Regions from separate parts of the Pseudoalteromonas sp. XMcav1-K genome, predicted to be linked through region 1. Evidence: predicted binding sites of a transcription regulator. Region 1 holds the regulator's gene; the other holds the start of a gene.
The links. Region 1 encodes NrdR, which represses ribonucleotide reductase genes. Its sites were predicted from a motif close to AAACACNANATNTNGTGTTT; they were not measured.
Positions count from the first base shown of each region.

Region 2: a site for NrdR is predicted at 5,347-5,366, ahead of nrdA (class 1a ribonucleoside-diphosphate reductase subunit alpha). Genes of this name have one in related genera too.

Region 1 is NZ_JBIPJE010000021.1:32,044-39,694, forward strand. It holds gene ribBA (bifunctional 3,4-dihydroxy-2-butanone-4-phosphate synthase/GTP cyclohydrolase II) at 1-415, opposite strand, end outside; gene ACHSBP_RS01770 (riboflavin synthase) at 440-1,099, opposite strand; gene ribD (bifunctional diaminohydroxyphosphoribosylaminopyrimidine deaminase/5-amino-6-(5-phosphoribosylamino)uracil reductase RibD) at 1,101-2,222, opposite strand; gene nrdR (transcriptional regulator NrdR) at 2,227-2,676, opposite strand; gene glyA (serine hydroxymethyltransferase) at 2,747-4,003, opposite strand; gene ACHSBP_RS01790 (patatin-like phospholipase family protein) at 4,203-6,380, opposite strand; gene ettA (energy-dependent translational throttle protein EttA) at 6,576-7,651, shown strand, end outside.
Region 2 is NZ_JBIPJE010000043.1:302,344-309,994, reverse strand. It holds gene serC (3-phosphoserine/phosphohydroxythreonine transaminase) at 1-734, opposite strand, end outside; gene gyrA (DNA gyrase subunit A) at 857-3,553, opposite strand; gene ubiG (bifunctional 2-polyprenyl-6-hydroxyphenol methylase/3-demethylubiquinol 3-O-methyltransferase UbiG) at 3,708-4,418, shown strand; gene ACHSBP_RS11665 (HAD family hydrolase) at 4,420-5,094, shown strand; gene nrdA (class 1a ribonucleoside-diphosphate reductase subunit alpha) at 5,496-7,651, shown strand, end outside.

The DNA of each region.
Region 1 (7,651 bases):
TCAATACACCACCCGGTTGCGCCATAATTGGAAAAATGTGACCTGGCTGTACGATATCTTCAGGTACCGCACCCTTTGCCACTGCAGCTTGTACTGTGCGTGCACGGTCTGCTGCTGAAATACCCGTTGTTACACCCTTTGCCGCTTCAATCGACATGGTAAAATTGGTAGAAAACTGTGCGCCGTTATTGCTTACCATTAGTGGTAAGTTAAGTTGTTGGCAACGCTCTTGTGTTAGCGTTAAACAAATCAAACCACGGCCATGTGTCGCCATAAAGTTAATTGCATCGGCACTGATGTGCTCAGATGCCATAATTAAGTCGCCTTCATTTTCACGGTCTTCGTCATCCATCAGAATGACCATTTTGCCTAGACGGATATCTTCAATAATTTCTGCTGCAGTGTGTAAGCCCATTTTGTTACCTTTGCTTGCGACTGGTTATCGATTCATAAAGCCAGCTTGCGCTAGAAGCTCATGAGTGAGAGAACTGGTTGGTTTTGCATCTTGCTGTGGCATCATTAAACGCTCCAAATAACGTGCGAGCTGATCCACTTCTAAATTCACTTTGCTACCTACTTTAAAGCCACTAATCGTGGTTTCGCCTGCTGTGTGCGGCACAATGGTTAGCTTAAATTCGTTGTCGTTTATTTCGTTTACCGTAAGGCTAATGCCATCAATGCAAACCGAGCCTTTATACGGGATATACTTGAGTAATTGCGCTGGTGCACAAAGCCAATAATCGGTTGCACGGGCATTGGCTTCAATACGGGTTACGGTTGCAATGCCGTCTATATGCCCAGAAACTAAATGACCGCCTAAACGCGATTGTGGCATTAACGCTTTTTCAAGGTTAACGGTTTGCCCAACTTGGTAGCTTTCAAAGTTGGTTAACGATAGGGTTTCTTTTGATACATCGGCTACATAGCCGTGGCCTGTTAAAGCAATAACCGTTAGACATACGCCATTGGTTGCAATGCTGTCACCTAATTTAACATCAGCCAAATCAAGTTTGCCTGAGTTAATGGTAACGCGCATGTCGCCAGCAATCATTTCAATTGCCGCAACGTTTCCGGTTGCTTCTATAATGCCTGTAAACATATTAATTTCTTTTTACTAATGCATGTAGACAGATATCCTGTCCAACTTGCTTGAGTGTGTTTATTTCAAGTTCAGGGACTTGAGACATGGTTGTAAATGTTGGCAAGTTAATCAAGCTCTTACTACTGTGCCCCATCAATTTAGGCGCCATAAACAGAACAAGTTCATCGACCAGCTGCTGTTCAAACATTTTACCTGCCAAGGTTGCGCCCGCTTCTAACAGTACTAAGTTAACGCCGCGCTCGGCTAATAATAACAATAAAGCGCGTAAATCTACTTTGCTATTGTTTTGCTCAACCACTACTTGTTCAACAAAATGCGGCCAAGTGTGCGATTTATCAAGTGTTGTACGTGCAATAATTATTTTAGATGGTTGCTGAAATAACGCGAGATCCGGCGTTAGTCGATTTTGCGAATCAATAATCACGCGGATTGGCTGGCGAGTACTGTGTTTTGCATCAGTATCTGTCAATTCATCAGGGCGGACATTTAATTTCGCATTATCGACAATAACGGTATCTGCCCCTGACAGTACCGCACAACTTTCTGCCCGTAAATCTTGCACTGCGCGGCGCGATTCACTACTGGTAATCCATTTACTTTCACCATTTTCAAGTGCCGTTTTGCCATCAAGGCTTGCCGCTAATTTACAGCGTACAAAAGGCAAGTTGGTGCGCATGCGTTTTAAAAAGCCCAAATTGAGTGCTTCGGCTTCATCGTTTAATAAGCCAAAATCGGTTTCGATTCCGGCATCTTCGAGCATTTTTAAACCGCGACCTGCGACTTCTGGGTTTGGATCCACCATAGCAGCGACAACTCGGCTAACGCCTGCTTTAATTAGGCCTTCAGCACATGGCGGCGTGCGACCATAATGCGAACACGGTTCTAGCGTGACGTACGCGGTTGCCCCTTTAGCATTGTCACCTGCCATTTTCAGTGCATGCACTTCGGCATGAGGACCACCTGCTTGAATATGAAAGCCTTCACCGATGATTTGATTATCTTTAACTAAAACGCAACCTACGTTGGGGTTAGGCGTGGTGGTAAATCGACCGCGTTTAGCAAGCTCGATAGCGCGCGCCATATATTTGTGATCACATTCAGAAAAGCGATTGTTGTGCATCAGATTACTCACCTAAGCGTGCGATTTCTTCGCCAAATTCTTTAATGTCTTCAAATGAGCGGTAAACAGATGCAAAACGTACGTAAGCAACTTTATCGAGTTTTTTCAGCGCTTCCATAATAAATTCGCCGACCGTTTTACTGTCAACTTCGCGCTCACCTGTTGCACGCAATTGCGATTTAATTTGGTGTACTACTTCTTCTACTTGTTCTGTACTGACAGGGCGTTTTTCTAGCGCACGATGCAAACCATTGCGAAGTTTATCTTCATTAAACGGTTCTCGGCTGCCGTCTTGCTTGATTACGCGTGGCATAACAAGCTCAGCACCTTCAAAGGTAGTAAAACGTTCGTGACATTCATTACATTCGCGACGGCGGCGAACCTGATGACCACCACCTACTAAGCGTGAATCGATAACTTTGGTGTCATTGGCTGTACAAAAAGGACAATGCATAAACAACTCTCGAAAGAAAAAAGGCCGCAAAAAAGCGGCCTTATCATATCATGTTAACAATGAGAAAACATTATGCGTAAACAGGGTGTTTCGCACAAATTGCTTTTACTTTCTCACGTACTTCATCTTGTACTTTTGTATCTTCGATGTTGTCTAGCACATCACAGATCCAGCCAGTTAACTCTTTTGCTTCTGCTTCTTTAAAACCACGACGCGTGATTGCAGGAGAACCGATACGCAGACCAGACGTTACAAACGGAGAACGTGGGTCGTTTGGTACTGAGTTTTTGTTAACTGTAATGTAAGCATTACCAAGTGCTGCGTCCGCATCTTTACCTGTGATATCTTTGTTGATTAAATCAAGTAAGAATAGGTGGTTGTCTGTTTTACCAGAAACAACGTCGTAACCACGTGCTTTAAATACTTCAACCATAGCTTGCGCATTCTTAACAACTTGTGTTTGGTATGCTTTGAACTCTGGCTCTAGTGCTTCTTTAAATGCAACCGCTTTAGCAGCGATTACGTGACATAAAGGACCACCTTGACCACCTGGGAATACCGCAGAGTTTAACTTTTTGTAAATCTCTTCGTCACCACAGTTAGACACGATTAAGCCACCACGAGGACCCGCTAGTGTTTTGTGTGTTGTTGTCGTAACCACGTGTGCAAATGGCACTGGGCTTGGGTATACGCCTGCAGCAACAAGGCCAGCAACGTGTGCCATATCAACTAGAAGGTAAGCACCTACTTTGTCTGCGATTTCACGGAATTTAGCCCAATCAACAATACCTGAGTATGCTGAGAAACCACCGATAATCATTTTAGGCTTGTGCTCTAGTGCTAGCGCTTCAACTTGTGCGTAGTCGATTTCGCCAGTTTCTTCGTTTAGGCCGTACTGAACTGCGTTGTACGTTTTACCTGAGAAGTTTACGTGTGAACCGTGAGTTAGGTGACCGCCGTGTGCAAGGCTCATACCTAAAACTGTGTCGCCCGGCTGAAGTAACGCTTGGAATACTGCCGCGTTTGCTTGCGAACCCGCGTGCGGTTGCACGTTTGCGTAATCTGTACCGAATAATTCGTTAGCGCGATCAATTGCTAATTGCTCAACAACATCAACGTGCTCACAACCACCGTAGTAACGCTTGTAAGGGTAACCTTCCGCGTATTTGTTAGTTAACTGAGAACCTTGTGCTTCAAGTACACGCGGGCTACAGTAGTTTTCAGACGCGATAAGTTCGATGTGCTCTTCTTGACGCTGCTTTTCTTTTTCCATTGCGCCAAATAGTTCTGGATCAAAATCCGAGATATTCATGCTACGTTCTAACATGGTTACTCCTAAATAGAAGATGGTTGTGGGATAAAGGGCGTATTGTACGCTTAAAAAGCGCCCTTGCCTACTTTGTATATGTGAAGTTATTTAAACAGGGATTGAAAATTTTTCACAGTGTATTTTTAATGATATTTTTAAATCGAAATATAAATATTTAAAATACAACACAAACCATTCATTAAATTTAATTATGCAACTACCAGTGTTTGCCTAATGATACAAAAAAGCTGGATTCGCCATCGTCGGTTGCGCCAAAACCAAATGCAGCTGGGCCAAAGCGTGTATCGGTGCCAACAAACAAGCTGCTGGCAAAAATAAGCTCAGATAAATCGACGCTTTGTTGAATATCCCACACATTACCTACTTCAGCACTCACACCAAGGTAAAGTGGCATGCTGGTCATATTAAGCATATCGCGTCCTAAATCGTATTGATAAATCACTGCGCCAAACGTTTTTTTAGGACCGTTTAACACGTTTTTGCCATAACCTGATAAGTTTAAAAAACCACCCAAGCGCTCAGTATTAACGGTAAATGTACCGTCTGATTCATAACTGGTATACGATGCTGTGCCAACTAAGCCGTGGTGGCGAATAGAAAAAGCGCCGCGCCAATCAATTTTGTATTTACTGGCATAGCGACTGTCGATTGGGTCCAGGCGATCATCGTACGCTTCTTTAAAACGCCCATAATAAACACGTAGTCGATTACCTTGGGTTGGAAAACTAATGCTATCTAAGGTGTCATACATCAAACTGCTGTAAAACCCCGTTTGATCAAAGGGGAATTTATCATTTATCAATGATTTTTGTTCAAGTTCGCCTACATCACGTATTGTGCCAAACTCAAATCGCCAAAAATTGTTAATGTTGTAACCGAGCGCCAAATTACCACGTAGGTGATTCTTTTCTAAATCAAAGTACGCTTGCGTTACCGTTTGTAGCTTGTATCTGTCTTTGATAAACGCGAGGCGAGCACTCGCATAATAGTCATCTTCTGCGTTTAGTGGTTGATAAAATTCGGTCGCGATATACTCTTCAAAACCAAGCGAGATCTCATTGCGCCAAAGCCCTCCATAGCGATTAATATTGCCGCGCGTAAACGCCATATCAATTGAGAGCACCGAGTTTACTGTCACGTCACTTTGATAATTAGCGCCAAAATCTAAATAGTTTGGCCCCCACGATTTACCAATTGTTTTTAATACCAACACTCGCCCTTGCTCGGTATCTTTAAACTCGGTTTCAACACGCTCAAATTCATTGAGCGCATAAACGCGATTTACCGCCTGCTGCACATCATGCTCTGACGGAGTGTCTCCTAGGTTAATCGAAAAGTGTTTGAGTATCAATTTATTATTTACATCTGACAAATTATCCAACGAAATCGCAAGTACTGGGTTATAAATTGGCTGAAACCACACTTGGCTGCGCTCGCGCTTAGCGACTTGATACGCCTCAAATGCACTCGGTGAAATAGCTAAGGATTGCAGTTTTGGTTCTGCGATTTTTGCAGCGGCAAGGCCGCGCACTAATGACTCTTCTAAATCAGCCCAGTCAGTGGTGCTTAAGTCATCAATGTCAGGGCGAATATAAATGTCCTTTTCACTTAGCAAACGTTTTTGCCATTGTGTTGAGGCATTGGTCAAAATGGTAGAAAGCTGGCCAAGTACTTCCATGGTTGATGTGAACTCATTCGACTGAGCAAGTGATGCACCTATATCTACGGCTATAATGACATCTGCGCCCATCTCTTTTACTACGTCAACCGGCAAATTATTGGCGATACCACCATCAACCAGCAAGCGACCATCAATTTCGGTCGGCTGCACAGCCCCGGGTACCGAAGCCGAAGCTTGCATTGCTTCAGCAATACTACCAGATGAAATTACCACGGCTTCACTGGTCGATAAATCGGTCGCAATTGCGCGATATGGGATTGCCAGCTGGTCAAAATCATCGAACAAATGCACTGAACGGGTGGAGTTTCGCAATAAACGACTCATACTTTGCCCGACAAGCAAACCTTTAGATGAGCGCAATGCACCGTCACGAATACCAAAATTCAGCTGTAGATTATATTTATCGCGTAACTCTTTATCCCGATAGCGTAATACTTCTCTTGGGATATCATCTGAATAGCCTTGGTTCCAATCTTCATTAAGCATAAATTTTTCAATTTCACTTGCTGAATATCCCAAGGCATACATGCCCGCAACATAAGCGCCAATGCTGGTACCTGCGATATAATCGATTTTTACATTATTGGCTTCAAGTACCTTTAACACGCCAATGTGCGCGCCGCCTTTGGCGCCGCCACCACCGAGCACTAAACCTATTTTTGGCTGATTCGATGCACTCAGTTCAAAACTCATCAATATTGAACAAAATAAAAGGTAAAGAGAGGTTTTATTAAGCGCAGGCATAGGTAAGCAATTACTATTATTTTTATGTGACTTTACCTTAACTTAACAGAATGACATTTTAAATCTACTACGACATTGAATGCCCCCATTTATCACACTACAATATGCAGCAATTACATTATTAAAATCACTATAGGATTATTCATGCCTTTACCGGATAAGTTTATCTACACGATGCATCGTGTAAGTAAAGTAGTGCCGCCAAAGCGTACTATTTTAAAAGATATCTCGCTTTCATTTTTCCCTGGCGCAAAAATTGGTGTGCTTGGTTTAAACGGTGCAGGTAAATCTACCTTGCTTCGTATTATGGCGGGTGTTGATACCGAGTTTGAAGGTGAAGCGCGCGCGTTCCCTGATACAAAAATTGGTTACCTACCACAGGAACCTGTACTAGACGAAAACAAAACAGTACGTGAAACAGTTGAAGAAGCGCTTTCTGAAGTGACGAATGCCCTTGCACGTTTAGATGAAGTTTACGCTGAATACGCAATGGACGGCGCGGACTTTGACGCATTGGCAAAAGAGCAAGGTGAACTTGAAGCAATTATTCAGGCGCACGATGGTCACAACCTAGATAATGCACTAGAGCGTGCTGCCGATGCACTTCGTTTACCAGAGTGGGACACGCCAATTAAAGTACTTTCAGGTGGTGAGCGTCGTCGTGTAGCGATTTGTCGCTTATTACTTGAAAAGCCAGACATGCTATTACTCGACGAACCAACTAACCATTTAGATGCTGAGTCAGTAGCTTGGTTAGAGCGTTTCTTACACGATTACGAAGGCACCGTTGTGGCGATTACCCACGACCGTTATTTCCTAGATAACGTGGCAGGTTGGATTTTAGAGCTAGACCGTGGTGAAGGTATTCCGTGGGAAGGTAACTACTCATCATGGCTTGAGCAAAAAGATGCACGTTTGAAGCAAGAAGAAAAAGCGGAAAAAGCACGTCAGAAATCAATTGCGCAAGAACTTGAGTGGGTGCGTTCAAACCCGAAAGGCCGTCAGGCTAAATCGAAAGCACGTATGGCGCAATTCTCAGAACTACAACATTCTGATTATCAAAAGCGTAACGAAACTAACGAGCTATTTATTCCACCAGGTCCTCGCCTAGGTGATAAAGTACTAGAAGTAAATAACATCAAAAAAGGCTACGGCGACCGTGTACTAATTGATGATTTAAGCTTCTCAGTACCAAAAGGTGCAATCGTCGGTATTATCGG
Region 2 (7,651 bases), on a different contig from region 1:
AAATACCAAGAATACGTTGGTGGCGTGTTATACATGCTCTCTTTTTTAGCTTCTAAGGCATAATCAAAAATGCTCGGCTTCTCAGTACCTTCACGTGAAAGCAGTGATTTTTTCACAATAACAATCGCAAGGCCTGATGGGCCGATATTTTTCTGTGCGCCCGCATAAATTAAATCAAACTGATTAACGTCAATTTCACGCGAAAGAATGTTTGAAGACATATCAGCGACGATTGGCGCACTGTGTTTTACCGTATCAAAAATTTCAATACCGTCGATTGTTTCATTTGGGCAATAATGAATGTATGACGCATCGCTCGGTAATGGCCAAAGGTCAGGCGTTAAACAATTAAACTCGCCGTTTTTATCATCGCGTACATTAATTTCAATAGCATCAGTAAACTTTTGTGCTTCGCTAAATGCACCATCAGACCAAATGCCACTATTGATGTAGACCGCTTGTTTGTTTGCAACATGAAGATTCTGCGGTACTGCAGCGAACTGACCGCGACCACCACCGTGCATAAATAATACAGCATAGTTATCAGGTATGTTCATTAACTCACGTAAATCACGTTCGCTTTGCTCAGCAAGCGCTATAAATTCGCTACTGCGATGACTTATTTCCATCACATTAACGCCAAGCCCTTGCCAGTTTAAAAACTCTTTTTGCGCTTTTTCTAATACTGCTCGGGGCAGACTAGCTGGCCCTGCACAAAAATTATATACACTCATTCCCAAAACCTCATTTGTACATAATTAGAAAACAAAAAAGCGGCTGTTAGCCGCTTTTAACATTGTTCATACTGTAACTGATTAAATATCAAATTACCGCATGATAAAGATGAATATTTTTTCTATTCAGCCGGTTGCTCTGAATTATTTTCATCTGTATTTGGTGTTTCATTACTTTCGCTTGAAACTGCTTCATCTTCACCTTCTTCAGAAAGGAATTGAGATTCTTCAATTTCATCGATACGCTGTAAACCAACAACTTGTTCGTCATCAGCTGTACGAATTAAAATAACACCTTGTGTATTACGACCAACGGTAGATACTTCATTAACACGGGTGCGTACTAATGTGCCTTTGTTAGAGATAATCATGATTTCATCATTATCTTCAACTTGCACCGCGCCAACTACTTTACCATTACGCTCAGATACTTTAATCGACACAACACCTTGTGTTGCGCGGCTCTTCGCTGGGTAATCTTCAAGTAGTGTACGTTTACCGTAGCCATTTTCAGTGATGGTCAATACCGGACCATCATTCTTAGGTACAATAAGTGACACAACTTTCACGTCATCTGGCATCTTAATACCGCGTACACCTGTCGCTGTGCGGCCCATTGGGCGTAACGCTAGTAATTCTTCACCTGTTTCTGGGTCAAGTTTCACTTCACCTGATTCTGAATCACGTTGCTTTTCGTTGAAGCGTACTACTTTACCGTGGTCAGTGAACAGCATGATGTCGTTTGTGCCGTCGGTGATATCTGCACCAATCAAGCTATCGCCTTCGTTTAGGTTGATTGCGATGATGCCCGAAGCACGCTGGCGACTATATGCCGTAAGTGGTGTTTTCTTAACTGTACCGTTCGCTGTGGCCATTAATACATACTTATCTTCTTCATACTCGCGTACTGGTAAGATAGTGGTAATACGCTCATCAGCTTCAAGTGGTAGTAAGTTAACAATTGGCTTGCCACGCGCCGCGCGACTCGCTAATGGTAACTGATACACTTTCAGCCAATATAAACGACCTGACGTAGAGAAACATAAAATAGTGTCGTGGGTGTTTGCAACTAATAGACGTTCAATAAAGTCTTCATCTTTCATCTTAGTTGCAGACTTACCTTTACCGCCACGACGCTGCGCTTCGTAATCAGAAAGCGGTTGATACTTAACATAACCTTCGTGTGACAGTGTTACCACAACGTCTTCTTCAGTGATTAAGTCTTCAAGACTAATATCGTGCGCAGCTGCAGTAATTTCAGTGCGACGCTCATCGCCGAAGTTTTCTTTAATTTCAACTAGCTCTTCACGAATAACTTCCATTAAACGCTCAGGAGTTGAAAGGATATAAAGTAGCTCAGCGATTAGATCTAATAGCTCTTTATATTCATTTAAGATTTTCTCGTGTTCTAAACCTGTTAGTTTATGTAAACGAAGGTCTAGAATTGCATTCGCTTGTACTTCTGACAAGTTGTATTGACCATCGCGAATACCTAAATCTGGTGCAAGCCATTCAGGGCGAGCAACGTCGTCTTCACCTGCTTTTTCTAGCATGCCTTTAACGTTACCAAGTTCCCAGCTACGAGAAAGTAAGGCTACTTTTGCTTCTTCACGAGTTTGCGAACGACGAATAACCTCGATAATAGGATCGATATTCGCAAGCGCGATTGCTAAACCTTCAAGGGTATGTGCTCTGTCACGTGCTTTACGTAAGTCAAATACCGTACGGCGCGTTACTACTTCGCGACGGTGCGTAACAAACGCTTCAAGCATTTCTTTTAGGTTAAGTAGTTTAGGTTGACCATTATCTAGCGCAACCATGTTCATACCAAACACTGTTTGCATTTGTGTTTGTGCATACAGGTTGTTTAGAACAACTTCGCCTACTTCACCACGTTTAATTTCGATAACAATGCGCATACCGTCTTTATCAGACTCATCACGCAGTGCACTGATGCCCTCAATTTTCTTGTCTTTAACAAGTTCAGCAATCTTTTCAATTAAACGTGCTTTGTTAACTTGGTACGGGATTTCGTGAACAATAATTGTTTCTTTACCCGTTTTTTCGTTAACTTGAACTTCTGCTTTGGCGCGGATATAAACTTTACCACGGCCTGTTTTATACGCTTGCTCGATACCTTTTTTGCCGCTGATAATACCCGCTGTTGGGAAATCAGGGCCTGGGATATAATCGATAAGCTCTTCAATTTGTATTTCAGGGTTTTCAATAACCGCTAAACAGCCGTTAATTACCTCAGATAAATTGTGTGGCGGAATGTTAGTCGCCATACCTACCGCGATACCCGATGCACCGTTTACTAACAAGTTAGGAACTCGTGTTGGTAGTACCGCTGGGATTTTTTCCGTACCATCATAGTTATCAACGTAATCAACCGTTTCTTTTTCAAGATCCGCTAATAATTGATGGGCCATTTTAGCCATACGTACTTCGGTATAACGCATCGCAGCAGCGCTGTCGCCGTCTACCGAACCGAAGTTACCTTGACCATCAACTAATAAATAACGAAGTGAGAACGGCTGAGCCATACGTACAATCGTATCGTAAACCGCGCTATCACCATGTGGGTGATATTTACCGATTACGTCACCTACAACACGTGCAGACTTTTTATAAGGTTTGTTCCAATCATTATTGAGTTCATTCATTGCGAAAAGTACGCGGCGATGAACTGGTTTTAAACCATCTCGTACATCAGGAAGCGCACGTCCTACAATTACGCTCATGGCATAATCGAGGTATGAATTTTTTAATTCATCTTCAATATTGATTGGAAGGATTTCATTGGCGAGATCTGTCATCCGATTTCTCTTCCTTCAATCGTGTATTAATTCAGTTATTATTTTTATAACCAAAGCATGCTAACACAAAAAATCATTATTTACAGGTTGTAAGCGGTAGTCTTTTTATAAAAAATCCCTTTATAATGCCCTCAAATCACTCTGGATGCTTTTTATGACCGTTCAACAAAATGTAGATGCAAGTGAAATTGCAAAATTTGAAGCCATGGCCGACCGTTGGTGGGACCTTAATGGTGAATTTAAACCGCTACACGAAATAAACCCGCTTCGTTTAGACTTTATTAACTTATATAGCCAAGGCATTTTCTCAAAAAATGTATTAGATGTTGGCTGCGGTGGCGGTATATTAGCTGAAAGCATGGCTAAACTAGGCGCGCATGTGACGGGCATTGATATGGGTGAAGAGCCCTTAAATGTTGCTAAATTACATGCATTAGAAGTGGGCGTTTCCCTTAACTATGAAAAAGTGACCGCTGAAGCGTTTGCCGAGCAAAACCCTCAGCAATTTGATGTTGTTACGTGTATGGAAATGCTTGAGCATGTACCGGACCCTGAATCGGTAATCGCATCATTAGCAACATTGGTGAAGCCTGGTGGTCATGTGTTTATGTCAACGCTTAATAAAACACTTAAAGGGTATTTATTTGCCATTGTCGGTGCCGAGCACTTACTTAAGATTGTGCCAAAAGGCACACACGACCACGACAAATTCATCAAGCCTGCAACTTTGATTAATTGGGCTGAAAAATACGGCCTTAAAGCGCGCATTATGAAAGGGTTAAGTTACAATCCGCTTGGTCAAACGTATAGTTTAACCAACGATGTGTCAGTTAACTATATGATCCATTTCGAAAAGTTAGCATAAAATGTATCAAGCAGTATTGTTTGATTTAGATGGCACCTTAATCGACAGTGCGGATGATTTAGGTGCTGCGCTTAACTTTGTGTTGGCCAAACATAATAAACCGACGGTAAGTGCAGAAACATATCGTACGCAGGCCTCTAACGGTACGCTTGCATTACTCAAACTTGGTTTTGGTGATGAATGGCGACATTTCTCAAACGACGAACAAACACATTTAAAAGAAACGTTTCTTACTTATTACGCGAACAATTTATGGTGTAAAAGCCGTTTTTACCAAGGTATTGTGCCACTAATTACGTTTTTAGATGAGCACGCAGTTCCTTGGTCGATTGTGACAAATAAACCAAAGCACTTAACTAACCCCCTTGTTGCGCAAATCACACAATTTGCAAACTGCAAAAATATTGTATCGGGTGACACACTTGAGCGGGCCAAGCCCTACCCTGATCCTTTGCTTTACAGCTGTGAATTAATGAAGGTTGATCCTAGGTGTTGCATCTATGTCGGTGACGATGAGCGCGATATCATTGCTGGCAAATCTGCGGGGATGAAAACAGCTTCGGCGCTTTGGGGATATTTAAATGGCAACCCTGTTTCAAGCTGGCAATCTGACTTTAGCTTTACCAACGCCTGCTCACTGCTTAACCATATATCTAGTTACTATGGTAAAAAATAACCACTAGATATAGTGGTTATTTTAATCTCGGACCCAAAAACAATACCTTGTGAATTTGCAACAAATAAATTTTAAATATTTTTTTTTATCGTATTTTTTTCGTTGTTTTTTCACATAGACTAAACACACTTTACTTAACAAGTTAGTGGATGCTAACAGACTAGTTAGTAAAAAATTGATCACAAATTATCTCGCTTTTCTAGGCCTTGAAAAAAGACGCATACCCCTCTATCTTGTGATCATCTGTGATGGCGACACCATATCTAGTAGCTAAGCGAAAAACGAGCACTAGTGGTAATTTCGCCTGAGCCGTGCGCTTAAATAATAGGACAAAAGTCCAGTTTAATATTTCGACATAATAAAAATTTTTTGCTCGTTTGAAGGAAATTGCAGGCATAACTATGAACCAAGAGCTTTCAGTCAGTAAACGTGACGGTCGCAAGGAACCGCTTGACCTAGACAAAATTCACCGCGTTATTGCATGGGCAGCAGAAGGCCTAAATAACGTATCTGTATCGCAAGTAGAACTAAAATCACACATTCAGTTTTACGACGGTATCCGTACAGAAGATATTCACGAAACCATTATCAAAGCTGCTGCTGATCTAATTTCGAAAGAAACACCAGATTATCAGTACCTTGCTGCGCGTTTGGCAATTTTCCATTTGCGTAAGAAAGCCTATGGTAAATTTGAGCCACCGAAACTATATGATCATATGGTTAAGATGGTTGAAATGAACAAGTATGATCCACATCTACTTGCCGACTATAGCCTGCAGGAAATCGAAGAGCTTGACGCATATATTGATCATTCTCGTGATCTTACCTTCAGCTATGCTGCCGTTAAGCAGTTAGAAGGTAAATACCTTGTGCAAAACCGTGTTACCGGTGAGATTTATGAAAGCGCGCAGTTCCTTTATATTTTAGTTGCAGCATGTTTATTCTCAAAATATCCGAAAGACACGCGTTTAGACTATGTAAAACGTTTTTATGACGCGACATCGACGTTTAAGATCTCATTACCAACGCCAATTATGGCGGGTGTGCGTACCCCTACACGTCAATTCAGTTCATGCGTACTGATTGAATGTGACGATAGTCTAGATTCAATTAATGCAACGTCATCGTCGATTGTAAAATACGTAAGCCAACGTGCTGGTATTGGTATTAATGCTGGTCGAATTCGCGCATTAGGTAGCCCAATTCGCAGCGGTGAAGCATTCCACACTGGCTGTATTCCTTTCTACAAGCACTTCCAAACGGCAGTTAAAAGCTGTTCACAAGGCGGTGTACGTGGTGGCGCGGCAACCCTATTCTACCCGTTATGGCACTTAGAAGTTGAAAACCTACTGGTGCTTAAAAACAACCGTGGTGTTGATGACAACCGTGTTCGTCACTTAGATTACGGCGTTCAGTTTAACAAAGTAATGTATTCGCGTTTAATTAAAGACGATTACATCACGCTGTTTAGCCCGTCAGATGTGCCTGGTCTTTACGATGCATTCTTTGAAGATCAAGATGAGTTCGAGCGCTTATACGTACAATACGAACAAGATGAATCAATTCGTAAAAAACGTATTAAAGCGATTGAATTATTCTCTATGTTTGCCCAAGAGCGTGCAAGCACAGGTCGTATTTACCTACAAAACGTAGACCACACAAATACACATAGCCCGTTTGATTCAAAAGTAGCACCAATTCGTCAGTCTAACTTGTGTTTAGAAATTGCGCTTCCTACTAAGCCGTTAAAACACGTAATGGACGAAGAAGGTGAAATTGCACTGTGTACGCTTTCTGCGTTCAACCTAGGTGCGATTAAATCACTTGATGAATTAGACGAATTAGCAGAACTTGCTGTACGTGCACTAGATAACTTACTAGATTATCAAGATTACCCTGTACCGGCTGCATATAACGCAACTATGGGTCGTCGTACGTTAGGTATTGGTGTAATTAACTACGCTTATTACCTTGCGAAAAACGGTGTTAAGTATTCAGACGGTTCAGCAAACGCGTTAACTCACCGTACATTTGAGGCAATTCAATATTACTTAATGAAAGCGTCAAATGAACTTGCTAAAGAAAAAGGCGCATGTCCTAAGTTTAACGAAACAACGTACGCAAAAGGCATTATGCCAATTGATACCTACAAGAAAGATCTTGATGCGGTATGTAATGAGCAATTGCACCTTGATTGGGATGGCCTACGTGACAGCATTGTTAAACACGGTATGCGTAACTCAACGTTATCTGCGTTAATGCCGTCAGAAACGTCATCGCAAATCTCTAACGCAACCAATGGTATTGAGCCACCGCGTGGACACATCAGTGTTAAAGCGAGTAAAGACGGTATCTTAAAGCAAGTAGTACCAGAGTACGAGCGCTTGCAAGATGCGTACGAGTTACTTTGGGATATTCCAAGCAACGATGGTTACTTGCAATTGGTGGGTATTATGCAGAAATTTATCGACCAAACCATTTCTGCTAACACAAATTATGATCCAAATAAGTTTGAAGGCGGTAAAGTTCCAATGAAGCTATTGCTTAAGGATTTACT